4 regions of the Ruegeria sp. SATB027 genome follow, and region 3 is predicted to be linked to each of the others. Evidence: riboswitches for the same ligand, from Rfam matches in the RefSeq annotation. Region 3 holds a riboswitch; each other region holds the start of a gene.

Region 1 (3,376 bases), on a different contig from region 3:
CCATGCGCCTGAACCCGGAAGGCGCTTATTTCTTCGGGCTCAAAGTCGGGCGGCGCAGTACCGAATTGGTGCTGACGGATTTCCTTGGCAATGTCAGGCACCGTGAGCGGCGGACTTATGATTTTCCGACGCCCGAGGCGACATTGAGCTTTTCCAAAGAAAGCCTCGACAAAGTGATGGCGTCACTGTCGCCCGAGGCGCGCAGCCGGATCGCGGGTCTTGGGATTGCGATGCCGTTCTACCTTTGGGACTGGGCGCAGACATTGCAGGTTCCGCAGGAGAAAATGGATCCGTGGCGTGACGCGGACCTGAAAGGCGCACTGGCCGCAAGCTATGACTTGCCGGTATTCCTGCAGAACGACGCAACGGCCGCTTGCGGTGCCGAGCTGGTGTTTGGCCCGGCGGAAGGCCCACGAGATTTCCTGTATTTTTATGTGGGCTTCTTCATCGGGGGCGGGGTGGTTCTGAACGGTTCCATCTTTTCAGGGCGGGGAAACGCCGGTGCGCTTGGTCCATTGCCTGTGCCGGACGACGCAGGCGGAGTGAAACCATTGATAGATGTCGCCAGTCTTTATGTGCTGGAGCGCGCAGTTGGTGGGAATGCCAAAACAGCCGGCTCAATCTGGGAAACGACACAGCATTGGGACATACCGGAAACCCACCTTGAGAACTGGTTGAAACAGGCGGCGCACGGGATCGCACATGCCATCGTCTCGTCTTGCAGCCTGATCGACTTCGAATCTGTCAAGATTGATGGCTGGATGCCCGCAGGCATCAAGGCGCGGCTGGTGGAATTGGTTGAGGTCAAACTATCTGACATGAACCTGACCGGGCTTGAACGGCCCTTGGTGCAGGTGGGGACGGCAGGCCCGGATGCCCGCTCATTGGGGGCGGCCAGTTTGCCATTGTCGGAAAGATACCTGCTCGAAGGGTAGGTTCATTCCCGAAAAACCCCGACCTTTATCCAAAGCAGATCCGTCGGAAAAAGGGCATTGCCCGCTAAACTTTTTGACAGCCAGCGCAATTGATCGTTGACGGATGCCGAAGAAGTCTGGCAAGCCGCTCGGCATGTCCGGTTCCGGGGCGTGCTCAGGAATCAATAGGGAATGCGGTGCGGGCTTTGGCCCAATTCCGCAACTGCACCCGCAACTGTAAGCGGCGAGCAGGGCTGAAGTGCCACTGGTGTTAACCCGGGAAGGCCAGCCCAACGCTTTGACCCGCAAGTCAGGATACCTGCCGGACATGTGCCTTTGACAAGGGCACTCCTAATCGGCGACGGGATGTGCGTCGGAGCAGGATGCTTGAAAAAGCAGCTTAGCTTGGACATCCCCGCAGTCAAAACGCATCTCGTACCGGGGTTGGTGCGATGGGACAAGGACGACTATTGATGACCAAGCTGCTTTCCGCAGCCGCTGTGGCGATAGCGCTTCCAGCGATCGCAAATGCGCATTTCCTGCTGGAATACACCGCTGACACCATGATCGACGCACCGGGGAATGTTCCGGTCAAGCTGATCTTTTGGCATCCGTTCTCGAACGGGCATGTCATGGATCTGGGCAAGCCGCAGGAATTCTACGTGATCCACAACGGTCAGAAAACCGACCTGCTGGATACCCTGGAACCCGTACGTTTCGCCGGTGGCGAAAACGAAGGCGCGGCATTCAAAGGTTATGTTCCCGTCAAACGGTCGGGCGACTATGTGTTGGTGACTGTTCCCCAGCCCTATTATGAGGAATCCGAGGATATCTATATCCAGCAGATCGCCAAGGCATTCCTGAACCGCAACGAACTGCCGACCGACTGGATGAACCCGGTGGGCCTGCCGATTGAGATCATCCCGCTCACCAAACCAACCAACATCATCGCGGGTTCGACGTTTACAGGTCGGGTTATGGCCGAAGGCCAACCGGTTGCGGGTGCCGAGATCGAGATCGAGTACATGGCCGCAGAACCGGACATGGAAAGCGCTGCCGCCTCGGCTCCGACGGTCTCGCCGATGCCGGGTGGTGCATTGGTCGCAATTTCGGATGATAACGGGTATTTCACGTTCGGCGTTCCAAAAGCCGGCTATTGGGGTTTTGCAGCGCTCGGCGCCGGTCCCGTGACCGAACACAACGGCAAAGAACTAAGCCAGGACGCGGTCATCTGGATCCGCGCCTGGGATTTGGAGTAACCGTAGATGCACATCGTTGACGGAGCCTTGTCCAACCCGGTCGTGATCGGCGGTGCAGTCGCTGCTGCGGGTGGAATTGCCATGGGCCTCAGGTCGCTGGATCTTGATCGCATCCCCACTGCGGGGGTGCTGTCTGCCAGCTTTTTCGTGGCATCGCTGATTCATGTGCCGATTGGCCCTTCGTCAGTGCATCTGATCCTCAACGGTATGGCCGGGCTTTTGTTGGGCTGGGCCGCATTCCCGGCCTTGTTCGTCGGGCTTTTGCTGCAGGCCGTCTTCTTTGGCTTTGGCGGGTTGACGGTATTGGGGATCAACACCCTGAACATCGCGTTGCCCGCGGTTTTGGCCGGGCTGATCTTTGGCCGCTTGATCGCCCATGACTCACCTCTGCAAGGTGCGATATGGGGCGGGGTCGGCGGTGCCTTTGCCATCGCCGCCACAACCGGCATGGTTGCGTTTTCACTGGCCCTGTCCGGGGATGCATTCCTGCCAGCGGCCAAGCTTGTTTTCTTTGCACATATTCCTGTCATGGCGATCGAGGCGATCCTGACCGGGTTCGCGGTTTTGCTGGCGCGCAAGGTCAAGCCCGAGCTGTTTGTCAAAGGAGCGGTCGCGTGAGGTACCTGGCGATCATTCTGGTGCTGTGCTGCGCACCCGTACCTGCCTTGGCGCATAAGGTCATCGCCGGAGTGTTTGAATCCGGTGACGCCATCGAAGGCGAAATCGGCTTTTCCAACGGCGACATGGCAAGCGGGGCCGAGGTCATCGTCAACGGCCCGGACGGTGTCGAGCTGGGCCGTATCGTAACAGATGCAGACGGGTTCTTTATCTACACGCCAAACGCGCCGGTGGCCCATACTTTCTTTGCAAACCTTGGTGCCGGGCATGTGGCCGAGGTCACCATGCCCGCTGCGGATGTCGCCCGGATCATGGGCGTTGAAGCGGAACCCGACACCGCGCCGACAAACGCACCTGCCCAGACAGCGGCGGTGCTCAGCGATGAACAACAACAGGTCATTGCCAGGGCCGTGCGGGATGAGCTGCGCCCGCTGCGTCGGGAAATCGCCGCCTACCGCGAACAAAATGACCTGCAAACTGTTCTGGGTGGGATCGGATATATCGTCGGTCTGTTCGGTTTGGGCTTTTATTTTGCGGCACGCCGCAAGCTGGCGGCCTGATGGCTCACGTTCTGGGGCAACAGGA
Region 2 (3,376 bases), on a different contig from region 3:
CTTTCGCGATGCCTTCCGGACCTGCCAAATCGGGCTTGGTCAGCAGGATGATATCCGCGCACGAGATTTGATCTTCGAATACCTCGGACAAGGGTGTTTCATGATCAATCGAGTCATCAGCGAGCCGTTGGGCATCCACCGCTTCAACGTTCGGAGCAAAGCGACCGGCGGCCACGGCCTCGGCATCGGCCAGCGCGATCACGCCATCAACGGTAATTTTCGAACGAATATCAGGCCAATCAAACGCTTTCAGCAGCGGTTTTGGCAGTGCAAGGCCGGATGTTTCGATCAGGATGTGATCCGGGCGCGGTTCCAGCGCCATCAGCGCCTCGATGGTCGGGATGAAATCATCAGCCACGGTGCAGCAAATGCAGCCGTTTGCCAGTTCCACGATGTTTTCCGCAGGGCAATCCGGTATCGCGCAGGATTTTAGAATGTCACCATCAACACCCACATCGCCAAACTCGTTAACAACAATCGCAAGACGCTTTCCCTGCGGGTTCTGCATCAGATGGCGCACCAGCGTGGTTTTGCCCGAGCCCAGAAAGCCGGTGATCACGGTGACGGGAAGTTTTTCTAGGTTCGACATGATCTCAGCCTCCAATCGGGGGAATGCGCGAGGCGCAGTTTTTGCGGAAATGTTCAGGACGGTCGCGCCACTTCACCAGACCATCGTCTGTGGCCAGATACTTGGTCACACCATCGATGATGACATCGACGTGATCGACTTCGTTCAGGTTCTCGTAAACAAAGGTCCAGCGATCCGGCCCGCCCCGAAGAACGATGGAACAGCCCTGATCGCAGTTCGAAAGGCATTCGACAGGTTTCAGAATGATGCCATCTGGCAGGGCAGCCTGTTCCAAGGCCTTGTGCAACAATGTGCCGGGACGCTCAGCATCATCCTCGAAGGGCAGACCCCGGCGGCAAGTCGTGCAGACCAGTAATTCTACCGGTGCGGTCTCGGTCATGTCTCTCATCCCCCCAAATCCTCTTCGCGGGGGACGGGGTTTCATGCGGGCACCACGTCTGCACATGGACCCGACACCGGAACACCCCGCCCGGTTTCAACTTCGGGTGTTGGCAGGTCTCCCGGCTTGCGGATGCCAGAGCGGTCGCTCTGTCGGATGTCCCGCCTTCCCGGCACAGGCCAGTGGCATTGGGCATCCTCTCCGGTCACGGTCGCGGGGGCGGCTGCGTTTGGCGGATGAACCGTTGACGCATTCCCTTTTCATCGGCTGTTGCCGACACCAACGTCCGGGACATGCGGCACCGCCGGCCCGCTTGTCAAGCGGTTCGCGCGCAACAAATAAGCCAAGGTGAAAAAAGCGACCTGTAGGCGTCGTTCGGCGGCATGAAGTGCGTGTTCGGTATGTGGTCGCATGACGGGAAAACGACGAACTTGGAGATGCGTCATATGAAAGTGGGATTTATCGGTCTGGGTAACGTTGGCGGCAAGCTTTCGGGATCCCTTTTGCGCAATGGCATTGACCTGACTGTGCATGACCTGAACGCAGATCTGGTGGCCGAATTTGTCGCCAAAGGCGCAAAGGCGGCAGAAGGGCCCGCCCAGCTGATGCGCGATTGCGATGCGGTGATCACCTGTCTGCCGTCTCCGGCAGCATCGGACGCAGTCATGAAGGAGATGTTGCCCGAAGTGGGCCCCGGCAAGATCTGGATGGAGATGTCGACCACAGACGAAGCCGAAGTCAAACGCCTCGGTGCCGAAGTCATTTCACGCGGCGGTGCAGCTGTGGATTGCCCGGTTTCTGGCGGGTGCCACCGTGCCGCGACGGGCAATATCTCGATCTTTGCGGGCTGTGACCGGGAAACGTTTGAACGAATTCTGCCGTTCCTGACGACAATGGGCCGCCGGGTTTTGCACACCGGCGAGCTGGGCTCGGCCTCGGTGCTGAAAGTGATGACCAACTATCTTGCCACTGCCAACCTGATTACCTGCGCCGAAGCACTGGTTACAGCAAAGGCTGCGGGGATGGATCTGAACACGACCTATGAGGCGATCAAAATCTCGTCCGGCACATCCTTCGTGCACGAAACCGAAAGTCAGGTCATCCTGAACGGGTCGCGCGATATTTCCTTCACCATGGATCTGGTGAAGAAGGATATCGGTTTGTTTCAGGAGGTCGCCGACCGCGCCGGGGTGCCGCTGGAAATAAACCCGGTGATGATCAACATCTTTAACGATGGTATCGCACGATATGGCGAACGCGAGCTTTCACCAAATATTATCAAACGGCTGGAAGAGGCAACCGGCCTGGATATCACCGCCCCGGGCTTTCCAGCCGAAATGACGGATGATGAACCGGAAGAGCCGGGATACGAGGTTGTGCCACAAGGGCGCGCCTGAGGGTAAGGCAAACACCAGACTACATCGCGCCCCGTGAACGAGCAGGGGTAGGCTGGTGTTCCGAAAAACACGCCATATCTGGCCCGCAGTTCGACAGAATCGCGGGCCATGAACGTCTGAAAATACCAAGCGTCACACGCGCGTACTGCGGGGCCAAGTCAGCGATTAGGATGTTGTTGGAGGCGAGTACCGGAATCGAACCGGTGTACACGGATTTGCAAGAGAACGACATCAAGAATAACTAATTAAATTCAGTATAATGCGTGGGTAAATTGATGCTGTGTGCCATTTTGTGCACAGGTGTATTTTCCCGCATATAGCTGATTTAGCTGGTTTTTTCTTCTGCTTCGCGCGCGATCTTAAAAGCCAGCATGAGGATTAGCATACATGCAAACAATCCACTTACGTCGCCAATGAAGTAACCAATCAAAGTATTTGTGTTGTGGCTAAAAGCCCAACCCATTCCAAATGTATTGATTGCTGAGGCAATTGCACCTGCTACCATCACATCTCGCCAATTTGCTGCACGATTTGCCGTTATTCGAAAGTCCATCCCAAACTTTGCTAGCACCCAAAAAGTTACCGCGGCACATACTATTCCAGAGAAAACACCAGCAAGTCCCGTCAGTGTGAAACCCGCAGCCCCAAAGTTCACCCAGTGCGTCAGTAAGGCAGTTGGTGCGAATAACGGGATAGCTTTCCAGCCCATCATCCATGCTGACAATATGCGGACGCCATGTGGGAGGAAAAGTAAACTGGCATAGGGTGCAAGCTCTGGCGTGTACTGGGCTTGCAGGGGGAGCAGAATGTAAATTGAGATTCCAAATGCGAGTAAGTGCGCAAGCGAAATAATAAGAAACGGTGTCAGCAGGTTTTGGTTGCTAAATGCTTTCAACGGCTCAGCTACCTAGCTCTTTTGACACGACATACGAAGATCGTTGTCGACCCTGCGCGTGTCGCAAATACCCTGCTTCTACTAGTTCTCGCAATGCTCGAAAAAAGGCGCTGCGC
Region 3 (3,376 bases):
GGCGATCAGGCGCGGCCAGACCGCTGCATTGCGACGGGCAAATGCTCCGATATGGCCTATTTCCGGCAGTCCGAATTCAGCAGGCTTCAGAAGGTGGCGTCTGGACTCGGGGCCGTACAGGTCGGCAAGGCGCCAAACTGCCTCGGGCGGAGCCATCTGGTCATCTTCGAACGTGAACAGATCCACAGGTGTTCCAGAACTGCCCCAATGCGCATCAGGCAAATTCTGCCCGATCTCGGGAACGTAGCTAAGAGGAGCTGTACACCATTTGCGCCATTGCCAGTAGACCGAGGCGGGCAGGTCCGACCCAAACCCGATTGCTTTGCCGGGCAGATACCCAAGCGCCCGCACCATCAGCGGTGCATGGCCATACCAGAACAGCCCTGCCAACCCCCGATAGGGCCATGGGTGATCTTTCAAAGTCACCAGCCCCGAACACACACCGATCATTCGGTCGATCTGGTCGATATCCGGCTGCACCGGCCCCAGCATCGCACCGACCGAATGGCCGATGGTCCACTGCTGCGCCTTTGGAAACCGCCTGCGCATCTCGGCCCGTGCCGCTGGCATGTCGATCAACGCCCAATCCGCCATTGTCGCGGTTGCGTCTTTCAGGCGGCCGACCAAAGAAAGCCCGTAGTCCCGATAGTCATAGGTCAGGCAAGCTATCCCCCGGTCGGTGGCCAGCCATCGCGCGAAGTGTTGATAATAGTCACGCGGCACACCCGTGGCACTGTTCAGCACGATAACCGTGTCCGACTCACCCACTGGCCGGTACAGCCGCGCCGACAAGGTCACAGACCCGGACGGAAAGCGGAAATCTTCGATCAACACTGTCTGTTCCGTATCCAACATGATCCCCGGCTTTCGCTGAAACAATCGGTTTGCCTGCCTTCGATGCCGACGACACTAGGCCGGAAGGTAAACCGCATCCAGCATGACCAAACGTCCGGCCTAAAGATCGGCTTGACTCGGAACGCGATCAGGCGCTAGCGGTTGTGTGATGGTTTCCGGCCCCCACAAGAGGTCGGGATGAAAAGGGAACACGGTGCGGTTTGTCTGGTCACACAGATATCAACCAAGTCCGCGACTGCCCCCGCAACTGTAAGCGGTAAGCAATGCCGAAATACCACTGGCCCACGGGCTGGGAAGGTCGGCAGAGCAATGACCCGCAAGTCAGGAGACCTGCCATCGGAACTGAAACCGAAACTCGGGCGGGGTGTCCGGGCAGGTCCTGATGGCGAAACGCTGTTCCACCTGCCCTAATATCCAGCCCACCACGCGCGGAGGGCGCAGGATGATCTGGAAGACAAAGTCACACGAATACAGCGCTACAGTGTGCCAGCGGACGGGCAAAACCTGCCCGGCTTTGGCGCGACTGGCCCGCTCGATTTCCGAAGCCATGGCGCAGGCGGTTTCGGCCACCAGCGAGGATTTCGAATTTGAAGGCAACAGCGCGCTGTCACATTGCGCGGAAGGGTGCATGGCAACGATCCGAGCGCGATCCGACAGCGTTCGCGTTTTCTGCGGGGCGCACCCTGATACGGCAATACGGGACCTTGATGCCTATGCCGATTTGATCTTCGGACCTACATTCAGCACGCTGCCCTCGGGCATTGTCGCGAACCCGCCTTGCGCCATGATCGAGGTTTCAACGATCCGGCCCCGGAAAACCGGCTACGCACCCCAGCAGCTGTCAGCTTGATCCCACTTCCACCTGTGCCGGGGTGATCCGGGACGCCCAGGCCAGCTGCGCATCGGTTTCGACAGCGCAGGGGCGCACGGCCCGCAGGCGGTCCAGTGCGTCGCTGGCGCGTTCACCGCATTCAACCATCAGTCGCAGAACAATCATCCCGGATCTGCCGCACCCCCCACGGCAATGCACAAGAACCCGGCCACCGCCCGACAGCGCATGTCGGGCCGTGGCGCTGACCTCTGGCCAGGCCTTCTGAACCGCCTGCGTCGGTGCTCCAAAATCTTCGATCGGCAGGTGAACCCACCGGCTGGCACGGCTTTGGATGTCGCTGCCAAAGTGCTGCGCGCCATCCTGAAGCATTTCAACATCCGTCGTCATTGAAATCACAAGGCCCGGTTTCCAAGCAGCAATCATATCCAGATCGCCGACGTAATCCCCGCCACGCCCGGGCATTGAAGTAAGGGCAAGCGTTCCGCCTCCGACCTGCAGAGCAAAAATGACCAGCTGCGACATGAAGTGCGTCCTCCCCCAAGGTACTCTTTAAGAAATGAGTCATTAAATCCGCTGGACCAGTTTAGTTGGAAACCAGCCCGTTTCTGAAACAAAAAATCATCGCGCCCCACAGTGGACGCGGACTGCCGCCGCCACTACGCTGTGCCGAAGCACCGAATCCGAGCGAGAAGACATGACAGACACGCCCAGCCCCGCCTATCAGGTTCTCGCCCGCAAATACCGCCCGGAAACCTTTGCCGACCTGGTGGGTCAAGATGCTATGGTGCGCACCCTAAAAAACGCCTTCGAGGCCGACCGGATTGCGCAGGCCTTTATCATGACCGGCATTCGCGGAACGGGAAAAACCACCACGGCGCGGATCATCGCCAAGGGCATGAACTGCATCGGACCGGATGGAACCGGAGGGCCGACAACCGAGCCTTGCGGTCAGTGCGAGCATTGCGTCGCAATCATGGAGGGACGCCATGTCGATGTGATGGAAATGGATGCGGCCAGCCGTACCGGCGTCAACGATATCCGCGAGATCATCGACAGTGTCCGCTATCGCGCCGCCAGCGCGCGCTACAAGATCTACATCATCGACGAGGTTCACATGCTCTCGACCAGCGCATTCAACGCGCTGCTCAAGACGCTCGAGGAACCGCCCGCACATGTGAAATTCATCTTCGCGACCACCGAGATTCGCAAAGTGCCGGTCACGGTTCTGTCGCGGTGTCAGCGCTTTGACCTGCGCCGGATCGAGCCCGAAGACATGATCGGCCTGCTGCGCAAGATCGCCGGGGCCGAGAGCGCGCAGATCGCCGACGATGCGCTGGCGTTGATCACCCGCGCTGCAGAAGGGTCGGCCCGCGACGCGACCTCATTGCTGGATCAGGCAATCTCGCACGGAGCCGGAGAGACGACGGCAGATCAGGTCCGTGCGATGCTGGGTCTGGCGGATCGTGGTCGGGTTCTGGACCTGATGGACATGATCCTGCGCGGTGACGCGGCAGGGGCGCTCACTGAACTGAGCGGTCAATATGCGGAAGGTGCAGATCCTCTGGCCGTGCTGCGCGATCTGGCCGAAATCACGCATTGGGTGTCCGTCGTAAAGATCACACCCGACGCGGCCGAAGACCCGACAGTTTCCCCCGACGAACGCACACGGGGCCAGCACATGGCCGAGGC
Region 4 (3,376 bases), on a different contig from region 3:
GAGATTGGCGCGCTAATCGAGCAAATTAATAACTACATTTTCGCCAAGACGCCCATCGAACCTGGACCTTACCTTCAACTTGCTGACACAGTTCTGCGCTTGCAAGAATATGGCGCCTTCACGGAAGACCGCCAGCAACTGAAGGATCGCATATTGAAGCGTGTTTCAGAGTTGCGAGCCGGAGACGCAATTCCACCTGCTAAGCTGGGAGTACAGTTTGGTTGGGGGCTACGCGGAAAACACTTTTCCTTTGGGGGATATGGATGTGATGCTAACGACGAGTTTTACGAGATCATTGATGCGATGAGGACAGCCCAGATCGAGGGCTATGAGGCTAGCCTACCCGAGATCACGTCAACGCTGTTGCAAGCGTTTGAAGACGATATCTCGCAAGTCTATCTCAAATTCAGATACGTCAACGACGAAGATTCATTCTACGGCGTTCCCATTCTTCATCTCCTCGATGTTAAACGCTTTGCTGCAGTTGCCATGAAGCATTTGAAGCAAGGCAATACGCAAGAGCTTTGCCAGGTTCTTGGCAAGATGTCTGATCGCCATGGCCCCGACAACAAGTGGGAAGACGAACGGAAATGGGCGTTGCAAGTACGCGAGGAAATGACCCGAATTGCCAAAGAGAACGGTCCTATTGCCCAAGCGCATTTACAACTTACACTCAAGTATTGTTGGAGGTTTCAAGAGCCTACCGACATCGGAGGGGGTGCTCCGACGAAAGAACAATAAGAGTGAGCTATGTGGTTCAATGTCGTTCAGCCTGCACGCACCGATTAGAACAACAAAGGTGGCCGATTTCCAACTCAGGAATTCGCACGAAGTATGTGACAGCGGTGAAAACCGCCAAACTTTGCAAAGCTCGCTTTCTGTGCCCATTTCCCTTTCATTCTTTACCTTGCACCCACACCACCCCCCGTCAGCCCCCGAAACGCCTCGTCAGCGGTCCTGTCCTGCGCCAGTTGGCGGTTCTCTAGCGGTCTCGTAACGGGTCTCTCTAGCGGTCAAAATGCCCGTCGATTCGCTCAGCAGAATGCCCCCGAAACCGCCCCAGTTTCTCGGGCTAGTTGGAAAAGTTCTAAGGTTTCATCGGGGGGCAAGGATTCCTACCACCCCAGCCATGATTTTCCCTAATATCACACACTATGAATCCGGGTCCGGATATTGGCGCGTTCTCAGCGGCTTTTCTGATATCAGCGCCATGTTGAGACGCGCAGGTCCATGCTCTTGCGAGAAAATAGGAAAGACCCCGGAGTTTTTTCTTGCCGCAGGGTAAGTGTTAAGGTACCCGCGTTTTACCGGTCCCGATGTGGCTAAGAGGGAATCCGAGGTGCCTTTTGGTGCCAACCGGAACTGCCCCCGCAACTGTAGGCGGCGAGCGCTGTCCATTTCCGTCACTGGGCCATTTTGGTCTGGGAAGACAGGACAGACAAAGACCCGTCAGTCAGGAGACCTGCCGGTATGAAACCGAAACACACCGGGCGGGGTTGTCCGGGGAGGTTGCCGAAGAAACGCGCCGGGCGGTCTATTTTCTACCCTGCGCTCACAGCAGGCAGTAAAGCGTCTGTTGCTTCGGTAAATGCCCATTCACCCGTTCTCTGGTCATTGACACATGGAGATCGATTGTCATGTTTCTACGCACTGGCCTGATTGGCCTTTCCTTGCTGGCTACCAGCGCTGCCGCCGAAGGAAACTTTCCCCTAACCATCGAAAACTGCGGTCACTCGGTCACGTTTGACGCGCCAGTGACGTCGTCAGTCACGGTCGGCCAAGCCGCGACCGAGGTGCTTTATGCGCTGGGTGTGGGCGAGCAGGTTCTTGGAACTTCGGTCTGGTTCAACGAGGTGCTGCCTGAATATGCCGAGGTGAATGCCAAGGTAGAGCGTCTGGCGGACAATGATCCCAGCTTTGAAAGCGTTGTTGCCAAGCGGCCGGGACTGGTCGCAGCGCAATATGAGTGGCATGTCGGACCCGAGGGCATCGTCGCCACGCGTGAGCAATTTCACGAACTGGGCATTCCAACGTATGTAATGCCTGCAGATTGCATCGGCAAAGACAATACGGTCGGCGGCGATGGCACCCGCCTGCAGGCGTTCTCGACCGATACGCTGTATCAGGGTATCGAAGAACTGGCGGCAGCCTTTGATGTGTCCGAACGCGGCACGGACCTGGTTGCCGAGTACAAGGCCCGCGAAGCCGCAGCCGTCGCCAAGGCGCAAACCGTGAAGCTGGACGATGTGTCAGCCGTATTCTGGTTCTCCTCTCCCGAAATGGAAAGCGACCCGTTTGTGGCCGGACAGAAAGGCGCACCGGGATACATGATGAGTAAATTGGGTATCCGCAACGTCGTCGAGACGGATGAAGAATGGCCAACAGTGGGCTGGGAAACCATTGCCAAGGCCAATCCGACGGTGATTGTTATCGCCAAGATGGACCGCCGTCGCTTTGCTGCGGACGACTACCTGAAAAAGCTGGAGTTCCTGCGCACTGATCCGGTGACCAGCCAGATGGATGCGGTCAAGAATGACCGGATCGTCATTATGGATGCGCAGGCCATGGACGCCACCATCCGCGCAATCCCGGCACTGGAGGATCTGGCCGAGAAGCTGGATACCATCGGAAACAACCTGTGAACGAGGTCGCCGCAATTTTACGGCAGGGTTTCAAGGCTGCGTGCTTTACCGTGCCATTGTTGATTGCGGCGGTTCTTGCGGGCGCGATGATCGGGGAGACCTCTCTGTCGCCCGATTTGGTTCTGTCCGTTCTGGCCAACAAGCTGGCCGGAGCGGACCTGCCCGTCGACCCCATTGATCAGGGTATTATCTGGAGCTACCGGCTTCCTCGCGCTCTGGTCGCTGCGTCCTGCGGTGCCGGTCTGGCTGTCGCAGGGGTCGTGTTGCAGGCTTTGCTGCGCAACCCGTTGGCCGACCCTTACATTTTGGGCATTTCTGCCGGGGCCTCGACGGGTGCCGTGGCTGTAACCATCGCTGGTTTGGGTGGGGGGGCCTTGTCGCTGTCTTTTGGCGCGTTCAATGGCGCGCTTTTGGCTTTTGGTTTTGTCGCGTTACTGGCCCGAGCCGCTGGCGCAGGGGGCGGACGGGCTGCGACGGCACAGATCGTCCTGGCGGGAATTGCCGGGTCTCAGTTGTTCAATGCGCTGACGGCCTTCATCATCGCCAAATCCGCCAATGCCGATCAGGCGCGCGGGATCATGTTCTGGCTGATGGGAAACCTCAGCGGCGTGCGCTGGCCGGATGTGTATCTGGCCATTCCGGTGGCCCTTGTCGGTTGGCTCATTTGCCGCTTTCACGCCAGAGCACTGGACGCCTTTATTTTCGGCTCTGATTCAGCGGCCTCGCTGGGCATA

The links. A riboswitch is a leader RNA that binds a small molecule or an ion and turns the genes downstream of it on or off. The one in region 3 is predicted to bind cobalamin.
Region 1: it holds a riboswitch for cobalamin, as region 3 does, so the genes downstream of both, AC2FPW_RS16155 (DUF4198 domain-containing protein) here and AC2FPW_RS15325 (hypothetical protein) in region 3, are expected to answer to the same signal.
Region 2: it holds a riboswitch for cobalamin, as region 3 does, so the genes downstream of both, AC2FPW_RS07480 (DUF1636 family protein) here and AC2FPW_RS15325 (hypothetical protein) in region 3, are expected to answer to the same signal.
Region 4: it holds a riboswitch for cobalamin, as region 3 does, so the genes downstream of both, AC2FPW_RS00485 (ABC transporter substrate-binding protein) here and AC2FPW_RS15325 (hypothetical protein) in region 3, are expected to answer to the same signal.

The regions. Positions count from the first base shown of each region.
Region 1 is NZ_JBXWTH010000054.1:14,574-17,949, reverse strand. Features, by position in the region: gene AC2FPW_RS16160 (ROK family transcriptional regulator) at 1-935, shown strand, start outside; cobalamin riboswitch at 1,057-1,255, shown strand; gene AC2FPW_RS16155 (DUF4198 domain-containing protein) at 1,388-2,173, shown strand; gene cbiM (cobalt transporter CbiM) at 2,180-2,791, shown strand; gene AC2FPW_RS16145 (NikL family nickel/cobalt ECF transporter subunit) at 2,788-3,351, shown strand; gene cbiQ (cobalt ECF transporter T component CbiQ) at 3,351-3,376, shown strand, end outside.
Region 2 is NZ_JBXWTH010000031.1:66,693-70,068, forward strand. Features, by position in the region: gene cobW (cobalamin biosynthesis protein CobW) at 1-589, opposite strand, end outside; gene AC2FPW_RS07480 (DUF1636 family protein) at 594-968, opposite strand; cobalamin riboswitch at 1,063-1,267, opposite strand; gene AC2FPW_RS07485 (NAD(P)-dependent oxidoreductase) at 1,370-2,365, shown strand; gene AC2FPW_RS07490 (hypothetical protein) at 2,691-3,260, opposite strand; gene AC2FPW_RS07495 (hypothetical protein) at 3,265-3,376, opposite strand, start outside.
Region 3 is NZ_JBXWTH010000048.1:48,492-51,867, forward strand. Features, by position in the region: gene AC2FPW_RS15320 (alpha/beta hydrolase family protein) at 1-855, opposite strand, end outside; cobalamin riboswitch at 989-1,207, shown strand; gene AC2FPW_RS15325 (hypothetical protein) at 1,298-1,705, shown strand; gene AC2FPW_RS15330 (protein-tyrosine phosphatase family protein) at 1,697-2,209, opposite strand; gene AC2FPW_RS15335 (DNA polymerase III subunit gamma/tau) at 2,382-3,376, shown strand, end outside.
Region 4 is NZ_JBXWTH010000006.1:15,329-18,704, reverse strand. Features, by position in the region: gene AC2FPW_RS00490 (P-loop NTPase fold protein) at 1-741, shown strand, start outside; cobalamin riboswitch at 1,292-1,484, shown strand; gene AC2FPW_RS00485 (ABC transporter substrate-binding protein) at 1,638-2,642, shown strand; gene AC2FPW_RS00480 (FecCD family ABC transporter permease) at 2,657-3,376, shown strand, end outside.